One region of the Vibrio apostichopi genome, then DNA from elsewhere that is predicted to be linked to it. Evidence: riboswitches for the same ligand, from Rfam matches in the RefSeq annotation. Region 1 holds a riboswitch; the other holds the start of a gene.
The links. Region 1 has a riboswitch for lysine ahead of lysC (lysine-sensitive aspartokinase 3). Riboswitches for the same ligand answer to the same signal wherever they lie in the genome.
Positions count from the first base shown of each region.

Region 2: it holds a riboswitch for lysine, as region 1 does, so the genes downstream of both, QUF19_RS05820 (Na+/H+ antiporter NhaC family protein) here and lysC (lysine-sensitive aspartokinase 3) in region 1, are expected to answer to the same signal.

Region 1 covers NZ_AP028067.1:338,607-346,541, forward strand. The annotation lists gene metH (methionine synthase) at 1-1,418, shown strand, start outside; gene lysC (lysine-sensitive aspartokinase 3) at 1,534-2,901, opposite strand; lysine riboswitch at 3,011-3,188, opposite strand; gene QUF19_RS01645 (pyridoxal-phosphate-dependent aminotransferase family protein) at 3,365-4,504, shown strand; gene QUF19_RS01650 (PglL family O-oligosaccharyltransferase) at 4,607-6,370, opposite strand; gene uvrA (excinuclease ABC subunit UvrA) at 6,467-7,935, opposite strand, start outside.
Region 2 covers NZ_AP028067.1:1,269,759-1,277,693, forward strand. The annotation lists gene mnmA (tRNA 2-thiouridine(34) synthase MnmA) at 1-269, opposite strand, end outside; gene QUF19_RS05805 (hypothetical protein) at 474-743, shown strand; gene QUF19_RS05810 (inosine/guanosine kinase) at 846-2,150, shown strand; gene QUF19_RS05815 (H-NS family histone-like protein) at 2,323-2,733, opposite strand; lysine riboswitch at 3,098-3,275, shown strand; gene QUF19_RS05820 (Na+/H+ antiporter NhaC family protein) at 3,388-4,980, shown strand; His leader region at 5,171-5,306, shown strand; gene hisG (ATP phosphoribosyltransferase) at 5,360-6,256, shown strand; gene hisD (histidinol dehydrogenase) at 6,262-7,557, shown strand; gene hisC (histidinol-phosphate transaminase) at 7,567-7,935, shown strand, end outside.

The DNA of each region.
Region 1 (7,935 bases):
CCGTAAAAGGCGATGTTCATGATATTGGTAAAAACATTGTGGGCGTTGTCTTGCAGTGTAATAACTACGAAATTATCGATTTAGGCGTGATGGTTTCATGTGAAAAAATCCTTAAGGTCGCTAAAGAAGAGAACGTCGATATCATTGGTCTTTCGGGTTTGATCACTCCTTCATTGGATGAGATGGTTCATGTGGCTAAAGAGATGGAGAGACAAGGCTTTAAACTGCCTCTTCTGATTGGTGGGGCAACCACATCTAAAGCGCATACAGCCGTTAAGATTGAACAGAACTACTCTGAACCTGTGGTCTACGTAAACAATGCCTCACGTGCTGTTGGTGTGTGTACTTCTCTACTCTCTAACGAACTGAAGCCTGCATTTGTTGAGAAGTTGGATATTGATTACGATCGCGTTCGCGATCAACACAACCGCAAAAAGCCGCGCACTAAGCCAGTCTCGCTAGAGAGAGCGCGTGCCAATAAAGTTGCTATCGATTGGAATGCGTATACTCCCCCTGCACCCGCTAAACCGGGAGTACACATCTTCAAGGACTTTGATGTGGCTACTTTACGTCAGTACATCGACTGGACTCCGTTCTTTATGACGTGGTCTTTGGTTGGTAAGTACCCGGCAATTTTTGATCATGAAGAAGTAGGCGAAGAGGCGAAGCGCTTATTTAAAGACGCCAATGATTTATTAGATCGAGTACAGAAAGAGAAATTGCTTGAAGCTCGTGGTATGTGCGCTATGTTCCCAGCGAACAGTGTTGGTGATGATATTGAAGTGTATACCGATGAATCTCGTACCGAGGTACTAAAGGTTCTGCACAACCTTCGTCAGCAAACCGAAAAGCCAAAAGGATTTAACTACTGTTTGTCAGATTACATTGCGCCAAAAGACAGCGGTAAAGCGGATTGGATTGGTGGTTTTGCAGTAACGGGTGGTATTGGTGAGCGAGAGCTAGCTGATGATTACAAAGCGAAAGGCGACGACTATAACGCGATCATGATTCAGGCGGTTGCAGACCGATTGGCTGAAGCGTTCGCTGAATACTTGCATAAAGAAGTGAGAAAGGACATTTGGGGCTACTCACCTGATGAGAATTTGTCTAACGACGATTTGATTCGAGAGAAGTACCAAGGTATTCGTCCAGCCCCGGGTTACCCTGCTTGCCCAGAGCATACAGAGAAAGGCACGTTGTGGGAGTTGATGGACGTTGAAAAAGCAATCGATATGTCGCTAACCACGAGTTACGCAATGTGGCCAGGTGCCTCAGTGTCTGGTATGTACTTCTCACATCCTGATGCCCGATACTTTGCTATTGCACAGATACAACAGGATCAAGTGGATAGCTATGCTGATCGTAAAGGTTGGGATATGTTGGAAGCTGAGAAGTGGTTAGGTCCAAACATTAACTAGTTTGAATCTATGACGAGCTTTGATTCGTAAAGTAAAAAAGAGAAAGGGTTGCTTAATAGCAACCCTTTTTGTATCTGTAATTTAGTTATTTATCTGTCGATGATAAACGAGCTTTCTACTCAAACAACTCTTGGTGAAGTTTTTGAATCGCTAACTTAGACACAGATTCATCTAGTAAGAAGCATAGGTTGTGTGGGCTTGCTCCGTAACAAATCATACGTAGGTTGAAATCTTCTAGAGTGCCGAAGACCTGTTTTGCATAGCCTTTGCTTTCACTCATGTTGTTACCAATAAGAGCAACAAGACATAGGTCGTGTTCAATATCCACAGAACACAGCTCCTCAAGCTCAATTCGAGCGGCTTCTGGTAACTGAGGAGCACCACCCGATGTATCTGTTTGATCGAGAGTGAGTGAGACACTGATCTCTGAGGTAGTGATAAGATCGACAGAGATCTTATGCTTAGCGAGGATCTCGAACACTTTTGCGAGGAAGCCATAAGCATGGAACATGTTAGCGCTGCGTAGCGTAACCATGGTTTGATTGCAGCGTAGGGCAAGCGCTCTGAACAGAGGGGAGCTTTCAACTTGTTGACGAATCCATGTGCCACCGAGCTCTGGTGCTTTTGATGAGCCGACAAATACCGGAATTTGATGGCGTAGTGCCGGGACTAGAGTCGATGGGTGTAAGATCTTCGCGCCAAAGTTTGCCATTTCCGATGCTTCGCTGAAGCTGATCTCTGGGATAGGAGATGCTTTCGATGCGATACGTGGATCCGTGGTATAGATGCCCGGAACATCAGTCCAGATTTCTAAACCAATCGCTTGTACAGATTCTGCAATCAGTGCCGCTGAGTAATCACTACCACCACGACCTAACGTTGTGGTGTTACCTTCGCTATCGGCGCCGATAAAGCCTTGGGTAACGACAACTTGCTGTTGGCATAGTGGAATCAATTTCTGTTGTGCTAAGGCTGCAATATCTTTTAACTGTGGTTCTGCTTTGCCGAAGTCACCATTGGTGCGCATCACTTCTCTGATATCAAAACGGACCGCTGGTGTGCCACGCTCGCGAATGATTTGAGCGAGGATATGCGTCGACATCAGTTCGCCGCATGCGACAAGGTGGTCAGTCAGCTTTGTGCTTACTTGGAAAGATGCTGCTTCGGCTGCACTCTCAATATTATCGAGAATGCTATGAACCTCTTTCTCGATGCTGCTTGGATCGGCTAACTGAGCAAGAATCGTATTATGAATGTCGGTTAACTGCGTCACTAGTTCTTGGCGACGAGTTTTATCTTGAACACCATTCGCGAGTTCAACAAGCAGGTTAGTAACGCCTGAGCACGCGCTGCTCACGACCAGTTTAGTATTCGAGTTATTTTCAATAATGGCAGCACAACGGCTCATTGCTTCAAAGTTGGCAACACTTGTTCCGCCAAACTTAGCGACATTAAAAGAACCAGCTACATTAGATGCACTCACGATATATCTCCCACGACTTCCTAAAATAAAATTACGGTTGGGTAATCCAACGTCCGATGTTTTTCGAAGAGAGTATTTAGAGCAAAAAGAGAGGAATTATTAGAATAGTAACCTCAGAAGCTCCTCACCATATAGAAATGGCGACAGTTGCCGGGATTCAGCCCGCTCAACCGATAATAAAGGTCCTGCATCCTTTTATTATCTCGGCACTGCTCCCCCTTAATGTTTTGTATTGGAAATGCGGTTCCACAAAACATCTGCCTGGGCAGTGCTCCTCTTCTGCTAGATAGCCATTTCATTGAACGTGTTTGCGGTAACAATGTCAATCCGTAACTGGATATATTTAAAAAATAATTTTAACAATTATGTGACACTGGTGTGACCTCAATACTTATGGCTAATTGCTGAGGTAATCAATTTGCTTTAGGGTGGATTGTTCACAACATTAACGTAAGGGATGTACATGTCTAATTTAACACTCACTACTGCTATCGATAGCTTTTATCCGCCGCACCGAACGTTAATGGGACCGGGGCCTTCAGACATTTCGCCTCAAGTTCTACAGGCCTTGAGCCGTCCAACTATTGGTCACCTCGACCCGTTATTTATCGCGATGATGGATGAACTGAAACAACTTCTTAAATATGCATTCCAAACGGAGAATGAGTTTACGATTGCCGTTTCTGCTCCAGGCAGTGCGGGGATGGAAACGTGTTTTGTTAACTTGATTGAGCCTGGCGAGAAGGTGATTGTTTGTCGCAACGGTGTTTTCGGTGAACGTATGCGAGAGAATGTTGTGCGTTGTGGTGGTGAAGCGATCCTTGTTGACGATGAGTGGGGTAAACCCGTATCCGTTGAAAAGGTAGAAAAGGCATTGGCAGAAAACCCTGATGCTGTTGCTGTCGCATTTGTGCATGCAGAAACGTCGACGGGAGCCTTATCGGATGCTAAAGCTATTTCCGCAGTAGCTCGTCAGTTTGATGCATTGTCGATTGTTGATGCGGTGACATCATTAGGTGGTGTACCACTCTTGGTCGATGAATGGCAGCTTGATGCGGTTTATTCTGGCAGTCAAAAGTGTTTATCTTGCGTTCCTGGACTGTCTCCAGTGACTTTCTCTCAACGTGCGGTTGAGAAGATGAAGGCGCGTCAAACTCCGGTACAAAGCTGGTTCCTAGATCAAAGCTTAGTACTGGGTTACTGGAGTGGAGAAGGCAAGCGTAGCTACCACCATACGGCACCCGTGAATAGCCTGTATGCTCTGCATGAGTCGTTGGTTCTATTGAAAAATGAAGGCCTAGATAATGCTTGGTCACGTCACTATGCGATGCACCAAGAACTGAAAGCTGGCGTAGAAGCTTTGGGATTAAAATTTGTGGTTGATGAAGAGAGTCGCTTACCTCAATTGAATGCGCTTTATTTCCCTGAAGGGATTGATGAAGCCAAAATAAGAACGCAGCTGTTAGAAGAGTATAATCTTGAAATCGGTGCAGGCCTTGGCTCTTTAGCCGGCAAGGCTTGGCGTATTGGTTTAATGGGTTATGGCGCTCGAAAAGAGAATGTCGCTTTGTGCTTAAAAGCGTTACAAGACGTTTTAAAATAACGGTAATAAACTCAAGTTTAAAAGAAAAGCGCACGAGAGAACGTGCGCTTTTTTGTGTCTAGGTTATGCCAATATAGTGAATGAACACTAGTTTCCTTGGCGTCATTTAGCAGCAGAGATATTGTTTTCAGCTTCCGATATTTTCTTATATTGAACCTTGGAAAAGTCTCTATTTGGGAACAAGAAGCTCGCTTCACTACGAATTTGTTCTGCCTTGCTGTGATCGCCTAATCCTTGATACGCGAGAATCAGGTTGCTGTAGAAAGCAGGCCTTGGCTTACTCTTTATGATCTCTAACGACCAATCTATATAAGGTTGGATTAGGCTAGGATCAGCTTTGTAGAGGCCGATATTTAGATAGGTACTGTACACGTCCCAATCATAGCGATCTTTCCATACTACGGGGTTCGTTACCTGCTTAAGAATGTCCGGGTTTTTCGGCTTGGACAGCTCAAATTTAGTGAGTACATAATTGGTGTGTAAGGCACTCAGCATGTAAAAACTCACCAAGATAGGAACGACTAAGCTCGACACTCTGAATAGGGTTTTACTGACGATACTAAATGGCTGCTGATAGTGGCGAGAAGTCCGTTGGTCGACCCAGTAAATCAAAATGATAAAGGTTATCCAGTGAATCGCCGAGTGGTAAAAAGGATACTCAAGCTGAGAGTGTAAGAGTATAGGTATGAACAGCGCAAGCAGTGCTAGACGTGTTCCTTTCGCTGAGTTAGCTATGCGTGACATCACCAACACCGCAGCAATCAAGATACCGATAATTGGTACAATTCCACCTTCTACTCCCCAAAACAGGAACTCATTGTGCGGGTGATCCATTGAAGGAAGGCCGGGATGATAATTTGAGTTAAGTTGATGCTGGCGAGCCGTGTATAGCGTGTATTCAGATTCGAACTTTCCGTAGCCATAACCGGTAAATGGTTTTTCGATCATCATATCGAGCGCTTGTGGAAAGGTATAAGCGCGTGGACTTTCTAAGTTTGCTTTTTTACTGGCAAAACTATCGGTTGCATTAAGGCTGATCACCGAAAAAGCGACGACGATACCGACTAGCACTGATGCGCACCATCCGTAGAAGCGTTTCTTAGTCGAGAACTTGTATAGGTAAGGTAGAATGCAGACAAACCCGATTACGGCAGCCAACCATCCGGTACGTGATGCGATGATGATAAGCAAAGGTACGGTTAAGGTTGGTGTTAGGTATAGTAAGAACGACTCGCTAATTTTGTGATTATATTTAGCGGGCTGTCTTGCTAAAAGATAAGCTGAAAGCACAAAACCGGTAGCAAGAAAGCTGGCCATAACATTCGGTTGTTGGAATATCCCATAAGGTCGATTGGCCGCAGTGTTGTAGCCAAATAGGTTGCCAGGTTCCAGTAAGAAATATTGCACATAACCAAAGAGTGCTTGTAGAACGACAGCAAGAACAATGAACCACAACATGCGTTGTTTGTGTTTGTTACTGAATTTAAATTGCTGAAGCACCACGAATAAAGCGAAGCCCGCCCACAATCCTAGTAGTCGGCCTGATGCGGCTTGAGGAGAGGCGTTGCTGTAAAGAATGGGCAGCGTCAGTATCACGCAGCTTATTAACAAGCCAACGGTTAACTTGGAATACTTGAGTACTCGGTTAGTGGCAAGCTGGTAGAAGCCAATCGCTAACGTAAAGCTAAGAGCTAACCAAGTGGTTGGATTAAAGGATAAAGCGAGGCCAGAGCCTCCAGGGTTAGGCATGAAAAAATGCATGGCCAATAAGAACACAACAGCTAAAGAGGCAAGAAATGCCTTGTTAAGCGGAAGCTGAGTTCTCTGATTTTCTAGCTGGGTACCGCTAGTATGTATTGTTGCCATAAATCCCTAACCTTATAAAAACAGAGCTTGTTCCTTCTGAAACAAGCTCTGTTACTTTAACATTTTTCTGTCTGCTCGCAGGGAGCTATTTTACACCTACTTCAAATTTAACATAGGCTTAAGGAAGCGAGCAGTGTGCGAACCTTCGACTAAAGCCACATCTTCAGGTGTACCTTCTGCAACAATTTCACCGCCTCCTTGACCACCTTCAGGGCCAAGATCTAGGATCCAGTCCGCGGTTTTGACGACGTCTAGGTTATGCTCAATCACGACAACCGTATTACCGTGATCACGTAATCTATGCAGTACCGTTAACAGTTGCTGGATATCGTGGAAGTGTAGGCCTGTTGTTGGCTCATCGAGAATGTATAAGGTTTTCCCCGTGTCTCGTTTAGATAACTCTCTTGCTAACTTAACACGTTGTGCTTCACCGCCAGACAATGTCGTTGCCGCTTGCCCGAGGCGAATGTAAGAAAGGCCAACGTCCATTAGGGTTTGCAGCTTACGAGCAATAACAGGCACTGGGTTGAAGTATTCACGAGCATCTTCCACGGTCATCTCTAGAACTTCGTCAATGGTTTTACCCTTGTAGCGAACCTCTAGAGTTTCACGGTTATAACGCTTACCTTTACACACATCACACGGGACATACACATCTGGCAAGAAGTGCATCTCCACCTTGATTACACCGTCCCCCTGACACGCTTCACAGCGACCGCCCCGAACGTTAAAACTGAATCGACCTGGCTTGTAGCCACGAGAACGTGATTCTTGTGTACCTGCAAATAACTCTCGAATTGGCGTGAAAATACCAGTGTAGGTTGCAGGGTTTGATCTTGGTGTGCGACCGATAGGGCTTTGGTCAATATCGATCACTTTGTCGAAATGCTCTAAGCCTTTTATCTTTTTGTGCTTTGCCGGAACTGCAGTGGTTGCACCGTTTAATTGAGTGTGCGCGACTTTAAAGAAGGTGTCATTGATTAGCGTAGATTTACCTGATCCCGATACACCGGTAATACAGCTGAATAAGCCTACAGGGATCGTCGCAGTGACATTCTTTAGGTTGTTCCCAGTTGCGCCAACGATCTCGACGACTTTTTTCTTGTCGATAGGTGTTCTTTGTTTTGGTATCGCAATTTCTTTGGCGCCGCTCAGATATTGCCCAGTTAAAGAATTCGGGTTTTCGATGATGTCTTGCATGGTGCCTTCAGCGACCACGTGTCCACCATGCACACCCGCACCTGGGCCGATATCGATAACATGGTCTGCGCAACGAATTGCATCTTCATCATGCTCAACAACAAGTACGGTATTTCCTAAGTCTCTTAGGTGAACCAGAGTTTGTAGTAGACGTTCATTATCACGCTGGTGGAGGCCAATCGATGGCTCATCCAGCACATACATAACACCAACTAAACCAGCACCAATTTGACTTGCTAGACGAATCCTTTGCGCTTCACCACCAGACAGTGTTTCTGCACTGCGTGATAGGTTCAGGTAATTCAAACCAACGTTCACCAAGAAATGCAGACGATCATTGATCTCTTTCATCACTTTATCGGCAA
Region 2 (7,935 bases), 930 kb from region 1:
TACTCGAATACATTATCCCAGTACTCTGCTGCAAAGTTGATAGTGTGAAGGTGGATACCTAACTTGTCACATACCGCTTGAGCATCAGCAAGGTCTTCAGCTGCCGTGCAGTATTCTTCGTTATCGTCTTCTTCCCAGTTTTTCATGAAAAGGCCTTCTACCTGATAGCCTTGTTGCTGAAGAAGATACGCCGATACTGACGAATCTACACCGCCGGACATACCGACAATTACTTTCTTTTCGCTGTTTCCAGAGCTGATACCTGACATGTCTAAACACCGTTACTATTACTTGGTCGCAGATTCTAACAGAAAGAGAAACACCGCGACAGATCCGAGATCGGAATCACAGTTTCATTTGCACAAATATTGCGCTGACTTCGTTAGAGAATCGCATGAACGCGAGGAGACTCGCTAGGATGTCAGATCTATATGTGGCATAGTCGCTCGAAATCCAAGACCTGAGATAAAAAAATGTCTGAACAAAATGAGTTTATGCAAGAAGAACAGTTGATCGAGATTATCGAGAACCAACTGGAAGATGGCCAACCTGTGAAAGTGAAAGAGACGCTGATGCGTTTAATGATGACAGGTACTCCTCGTGAAGAGGCAATTGCTGCGATGGCATGTGCATTGGCAATTGAAGTATTTGACGTGATGAAAAACGGCGCTGAGTTTAATCAAAAACGTTACGCTGAGCATTTGGGCATGCTGCCTGATTTAAGCTTTATGGAAGGCGAATAAAAAAATAGCCTCGCAAACGTTTGCTATAGTTTGAAAGATTGCCGCGTTAAATATAGCGCGGTAGAATCCGCCACCTATTTCCCCTTGACTTAGACTAGCCTTATGAAATTCCCTGGACAACGTAAATCAAAGCACTATTTTCCGGTTCACGCTCGTGACCCTTTAGTAAGCCAAGCTCAAACTAGCAAAAGAATGTCACGTACTCATATTATCGGTATTGACCAAACTTTGGTGGATATTGAAGCGAAAGTGAGTTCTGAGCTAATCGAAAAATACGGCCTAAGTAAGGGACACTCACTGGTTATCGGTGATGAAGCTGCAGAATCCTTATATCAAGAATTAAAAGAACAGTGCCTGATCACCAATGAATACGCTGGTGGTACGATCGGTAACACATTACACAATTACTCAGTATTGGCGGATGACCGTTCAACACTGTTAGGTGTAATGAGCCAAGATATTAAAATTGGTAGCTACGGTTACCGCTATTTATGTAATACATCAAGCAGAATGGATCTGAACCATTTACAAGGGGTAGATGGCGCAATCGGTCGCTGCTTTGCATTAATTACAGAAGATGGTGAACGTACTTTCGCAATTAGCGAAGGACAAATGAACCAATTAAAACCAGAAAGCATCCCTGAGAAAATTTTCAAAAGTGCTTCTGCTTTAGTATTAACGGCGTATTTAGTTCGTTGTAAACCAGGTGACCCTATGCCTGAAGCAACAATGAAAGCGATCGAATACGCGAAGAAATACGATGTGCCTGTTGTTTTAACACTTGGGACTAAATTCGTTATTCAAGATGATCCAGAGTTTTGGAAAGATTTCCTTGAACAGCACGTAACCGTTGTTGCAATGAATGAAGACGAAGCAGAAGCCTTAACCGGTGAAAGCGATCCTCTTGCTGCTTCAGACAAAGCATTAGAGTGGGTAGACTTGGTTCTATGTACAGCAGGCCCTGTTGGCTTGTTTATGGCGGGTTACACTGAAGACGCTGTGAAGCGTGAAACGTCATTGCCGTTGTTACCAGGTTCGATTGCTGAATTTAACCGTTATGAATTTAGCCGTCCTGCACATAAAGAGTTATGTGACAACCCAACGAAAATCTATTCGCATATCGCACCTTACATGGGCGGTCCAGAAAAGATCAAAAATACCAATGGTGCAGGGGATGCGGCGTTGTCGGCTTTATTACATGATATGGCAGCAAATAAATATCATAAAGAAAATGTGCCGAACTCTAGCAAGCATCAACATGCATTCTTAACGTATTCATCTTTCTCTCAAGTTTGTAAATACTCAAACCGTGCAAGTTATGAAGTGTTGGTTCAGCACTCTCCACGTTTGTCTCGCGGCCTTCCTGAAAGAGAAGACAGCCTAGAAGAAGCATACTGGGAAAGATAAGATATTTTTATCGTTTTCATTTATATTTCTAATAGCGAAATATAAAAAAGGCTCCGAAAGGAGCCTTTTTTGTTTCTGAACATATTGAAGCCGTAAATAATACTTTAGTCGACTTTAATATTAATTCTATTGCTTAGCGTGTAATTGATTACTCACTAAGTAAACTAAATGTTTAGATAGCAAACTCTTCTAGAGATTTACCAGCATCTAGTTGTTCTTGGATAGCTGAAGGCGTACGACCTTGACCTGTCCAAGTTTTCTCATCGCCATTGCCATCTACATATTTGTATTTAGCTGGACGAGGAGCACGTTTAGCTTTTGCTGTTTTTGTTTTTGCTTCACCAGAAAGCGCAGCAATAAGATCAGCAACATCGATGCCGTCTTTTGCAATTTGTTCAGCAATAGCAGAAAGCTTAGCTTCTTGCTCAGCTTTAGCAGCTTGTTCTTCAGCTTCAGACTCTTGACGCTCTTGTACAACAATAGTTAGCTTGTCTAGCGCTTCTTCAAGTTGTTCAAGAGTTAATTCACGTGAGAATGCGCGAAGGCTACGGATATTCAATAAAGTTTTTGTTAATTCAGACATGATATTTTCCATCAAGGTAAACTAAATAATCTTCCTAATAATAAACAGAGCCTAGGAATAAAACAAATAGTATTTCTCGTATTGGTTATTTAAATATAAAAGTGAGATGAATAGTTGAAAAAGAAACGGCTCACTTTTGATGAATTTATAATAATTATTAAGAATCTCTTAAAAATCGATATGTGACTGGTGGAGTAATTGCTTTCTGTAGACTATTTTTGTATTGATTAGTTCATTAACAAAAAGCTATTTTTCTCGGAATGATATGTTGCATTGTTGCTCTTGATGAGTACAATTGCGGCTACCTGATGCGATGCTTTGGTTAATTTGTTGTTAAACTCTGGTTTGCACGGTTAATAATGTTATCGCACGTAGAGGTGCAATTATAAAAAGTAGTTTTCGTTGGGGTGATGCCAATGAACGGGAATGAAAGGTCTAATTGCCGAAGTAAATTGTATATCTAAGCAATTTGCTGGGGTTGTGCTCAATAGGTACAACACTGCCATAGTCTTAATTTTAAACTATGGAGCGCTACTGTAGGGTTGGGTGAAGTGTTCACTTCCCTTTCGCTTAGTTCAACATGAGCTTGATAAGTCGTATCAAGTTTGTCTGCAGTAGATCTCTAGCCAAATAAAAAACTGGTTTTTGAAGATCATGAATTTAATAGATTTTGCAACATCGCCTTTATCGCTGCTTCCTCCTTTGGTTGCATTGACTCTTGCTATTGTTACCCGCCGTGTATTGGTTTCTTTGGGTGTCGGTATCGTCATGGGTGCGATTCTACTTGCTGATTATTCAGTAGGTAACGCAGCTAGCTACGTGTTTACTAAAGCATCTGGTGTTTTCATCGAAGATGGTGGTATCAACACTTGGAACATGAGCATTATCGCATTCCTACTTATCCTTGGAATGATGACAGCTCTATTAACACTTTCTGGCGGTACTCGCGCATTCGCTGAATGGGCACAGTCTCGTGTGAAGAGCAAACGTGGTTCAAAACTACTTGCTGCCTTCTTAGGCGTATTCATCTTTGTTGATGATTACTTCAACAGCTTAGCGGTAGGTGCTATCTCTCGCCCTGTAACAGACCGCTTCTATGTATCTCGCGCTAAGCTAGCTTATATCCTAGATTCTACTGCTGCTCCTATGTGTGTGATCATGCCAGCTTCTAGCTGGGGTGCTTACATCATTACTATTATTGGTGGCATCTTAGTAACACACGGTGTGACAGAGTATTCTGCACTGGGTGCTTACGTTCGTCTTATCCCAATGAACTTTTACGCTGTATTCGCACTACTTATGGTATTTGCGGTAGCGTGGTTTGGTCTAGACGTTGGTAAAATGCGTGAGCATGAGATTGAAGCATCACAAGGCCGTGGCTTTGATGGTGACAACGATCAAAAGCAAGCTCATGACCTGAACGAAGAGCTAGACATTGAAGAGAGCGAAAACGGTTCTGTCTCTGATCTTGTTATGCCAATCGTATCGCTAATCGTAGCAACAGTTGCTGCCATGCTTTACACGGGTGGCCAAGCGCTGGCTGCTGACGGTCAAGCATTCAACCTGCTTGGTGCGTTCGAAAATACAGATGTAGGCAAGTCTCTTGTTTACGGTGGCGTTCTAGGTCTGCTTGTTGCGCTAGCGACAGTATTCAAGCAAAAGCTACCAATGTCTGATATCGCAAGAACAATGTGGATCGGTGCAAGCTCAATGTTTGGCGCTATCCTTATCCTTGTGTTTGCATGGACTATCGGTTCTGTTATCGGTGACATGAAGACAGGTTCGTACCTATCATCTCTAGCGACTGGCAATATTGATTACCACTGGCTACCGGTTATCTTGTTCCTTCTTGCTGGCCTAATGGCATTCTCGACAGGTACATCTTGGGGTACGTTCGGTATCATGCTTCCTATCGCGGGTGACATGGCTGCAGCTTCTGACATCGCGCTGATTCTACCTATGCTAAGTGCGGTTCTGGCTGGTTCAGTATTTGGTGACCACTGTTCTCCAATCTCTGACACAACGATTCTGTCTTCTACTGGTGCTCGTTGTAACCACATTGACCACGTATCGACTCAGCTTCCGTACGCGTTGTCTGTAGCGTTCGTATCGTGCATTGGTTTCATCACGCTAGGTATGACGTCTTCTATTGGCATCGCATTTGGTGCGGCGTCTCTAACGTTTGTTGCAGTATGTTTTGCATTGGCTTACTTCTCTCGTTGCAAAATGGCAACGTGCAAAAGCTAAAAGTGAAAGCTAATCAGTAAAGTATCAGGGAGGCATTAGCCTCCCTTTTTTGTGCCTGTTAATTTAATTTTAAATTTCGTGAAAAAAGTTCGAATAAATGGTTGAAAAAGGATGTGACCTTAGTTAGTGTGGAGACAAGACAGCAAACAACCTAAGAGCTGATAAGTATGCGTAAACTAGTAATGAACATTCATCACCATCATCACCCTATCTAGTCTTTCGGGGAGATTTACGTATACCCGGGAGCAAGAATTCTCCCGGAGGTTAAGTCAAAGAATTTAGATTTAAACCCTCGGGACGACAAAGTCTTCCGGGGGTTTTTTAGTTTTAACGCTTTTAAATAATCAATAAATTCAAATATTTGCACAGGGATACAGCAATGCAGACACAACGCCTAAGAATCGCAATTCAAAAGAAAGGTCGCTTAAGTAAAGAGTGCCAAGATCTACTTAAAAAATGTGGTGTTAAATTTAACATCATGGGTGAGCGCCTAGTCGTTCATTCACTAAATATGCCAATCGACTTGTTACTAGTTCGTGACGATGACATCCCAGGTCTCATCATGGATGGTGTCGTTGACCTTGGTTTCATCGGTGAAAATGAACTGGAAGAAGTTCGCTTAGACCGTGTTGCTCTTAAAGAGCCTTCAGAGTTCCGCACACTACGTCGCTTAGACTTCGGTGGCTGCCGCCTTTCTATCGCTATCAACAAAGACGAAGAATACAACGGCCCACAAGATTTAGCGGGCAAACGTATTGCGACCACTTACCCACAACTACTAAAAGCCTACATGGACGAGCAGGGTGTTGAATTCAGCACTTGTATGCTAACAGGCTCGGTTGAAGTGGCTCCTCGCGCAGGCCTAGCAGACGCTATCGCCGATTTAGTTTCTACAGGTGCGACGCTAGAAGCGAACGGCCTAAAAGAAGCAGAAGCTATCTTCCAATCTAAAGCAACACTGATTCAACGTGTTGGTGAGTTCGACGCTGACAAAACAGCATTGATTGAGAAACTACTGACTCGTATGCAGGGTGTTCAACAAGCGAAAGAGTCGAAGTACATCATGCTTCACGCTCCAACTTCTCAGCTAGAGCAAATCAAAGCACTATTGCCAGGTGCTGAAGATCCAACGGTTCTTCCTCTATCAACAGACAAAGACAAAGTTGCCGTTCACCTAGTAAGTACAGAGAACTTGTTCTGGGAAACCATGGAACAATTGAAAGAGTTGGGTGCAAGCTCAATCCTAGTACTACCAATCGAAAAAATGATGGGGTAACTGCTATGAGAACCGTTGTTTGGCAATCATTAAGTGAATCACAGCAAGACTCAGTATTAGAGCGCCCAGCGATTGCTGAAGGTGCGAATATCACAGCGACTGTGTCTGGTGTAATTGCAAAAGTAAGAAATGAAGGCGATGCAGCGCTCAAAGAACTGACCGAAAAGTTTGATGGTGTGACACCGGAATCGATTCGAGTACGTTCTGAAGAGATCGAAGAAGCCTGCGCGCGTTTAACACCAGAGATGAAGCAAGCGCTTGAGCAAGCTTATCGTAATATCGCTAAGTTCCACGAAGCTCAAAAACCTCAATCAATTAAGGTTGAAACTCAACCCGGTGTGGTTTGTGAGCAAGTGACTCGCGCCATTAATACGGTGGGTTTGTACATCCCTGGCGGCAGTGCTCCACTTCCATCAACGGTTCTTATGTTGGGTGTTCCTGCTCAGATTGCTGGTTGTCGTAAGGTTGTGCTTTGTTCGCCTCCGCCAATTGCCGATGAAATCTTGTATGTCGCTAAGCTTTGTAAAATAGATGAGGTTTACAATGTAGGCGGTGGTCAAGCGGTTGCAGCAATGGCTTACGGTACAGAGAGTGTTGCGAAGGTCGATAAAATCTTTGGCCCAGGTAACGCTTACGTGACCGAAGCTAAACGCCAAGTGAGTAACGACTTCCGCGGCGCAGCGATTGATATGCCTGCTGGCCCGTCTGAAGTGTTGGTGATTGCTGATGAAACCGCAGACGCGGATTTCATTGCGGCAGACCTACTAAGCCAAGCCGAGCACGGTCCTGATTCACAAGTGGTATTGGTAACACCATCTCCAATTGTGGCAGACCAAGTAACCGAAGCCGTGCAAAAGCAGTTGAAAGAGTTGTCTCGCGCTACGATTGCTCAGCAAGCATTAGCATCAAGCCTAATTATCATTGCAGAATCGATCACTCAAGCAATTGCAATTTCGAATTTCTACGGTCCTGAACACTTGATTGTTCAAACCAAGAACCCACGCGAACTGCTGCCATTGCTAGATAATGCGGGTTCAATCTTCCTTGGTGATTGGTCTCCTGAGTCTGCGGGTGATTACGCTTCCGGTACAAACCACGTATTACCGACTTACGGCTATACCAAAACCTATTCAAGCCTAGGTTTGGCTGATTTCTCGAAGCGTATGACAGTACAAGAGTTAACAGCTGATGGCTTAAAAGGCCTAGCGCCAACAGTAGTAACAATGGCGGAAGCCGAAGGTTTGGACGCGCACAAACGTGCGGTGACCATCCGAATTGAAAAGTTAAATAAAGCGAAATAAGGGCAGGGCATGGAAAAGTTAGCAAGAAAACAAGTTCAGGCTCTGACACCTTACTTGTCCGCAAGACGCATCGGTGGCAGCGGAGATGTATGGTTGAACGCCAACGAATCTCCGTTTGACAACGAGTACACTTTAAATCTGACTCGACTTAATCGTTACAGCGAATGTCAGCCGAAAGAACTGATCGATGCTTACGCTCAATATGCGGGTGTTGAACCAGAGCAAACGTTGACCACTCGTGGTGCTGACGAAGGTATCGAACTTTTGATTCGCGCGTTCTGTGAGCCAAATGAAGATGCGATTCTTTACTGCCCACCGACCTACGGTATGTACGCTATCAGTGCAGAGACTATCGGTGTTGAGCGTAAGGTTGTGCCT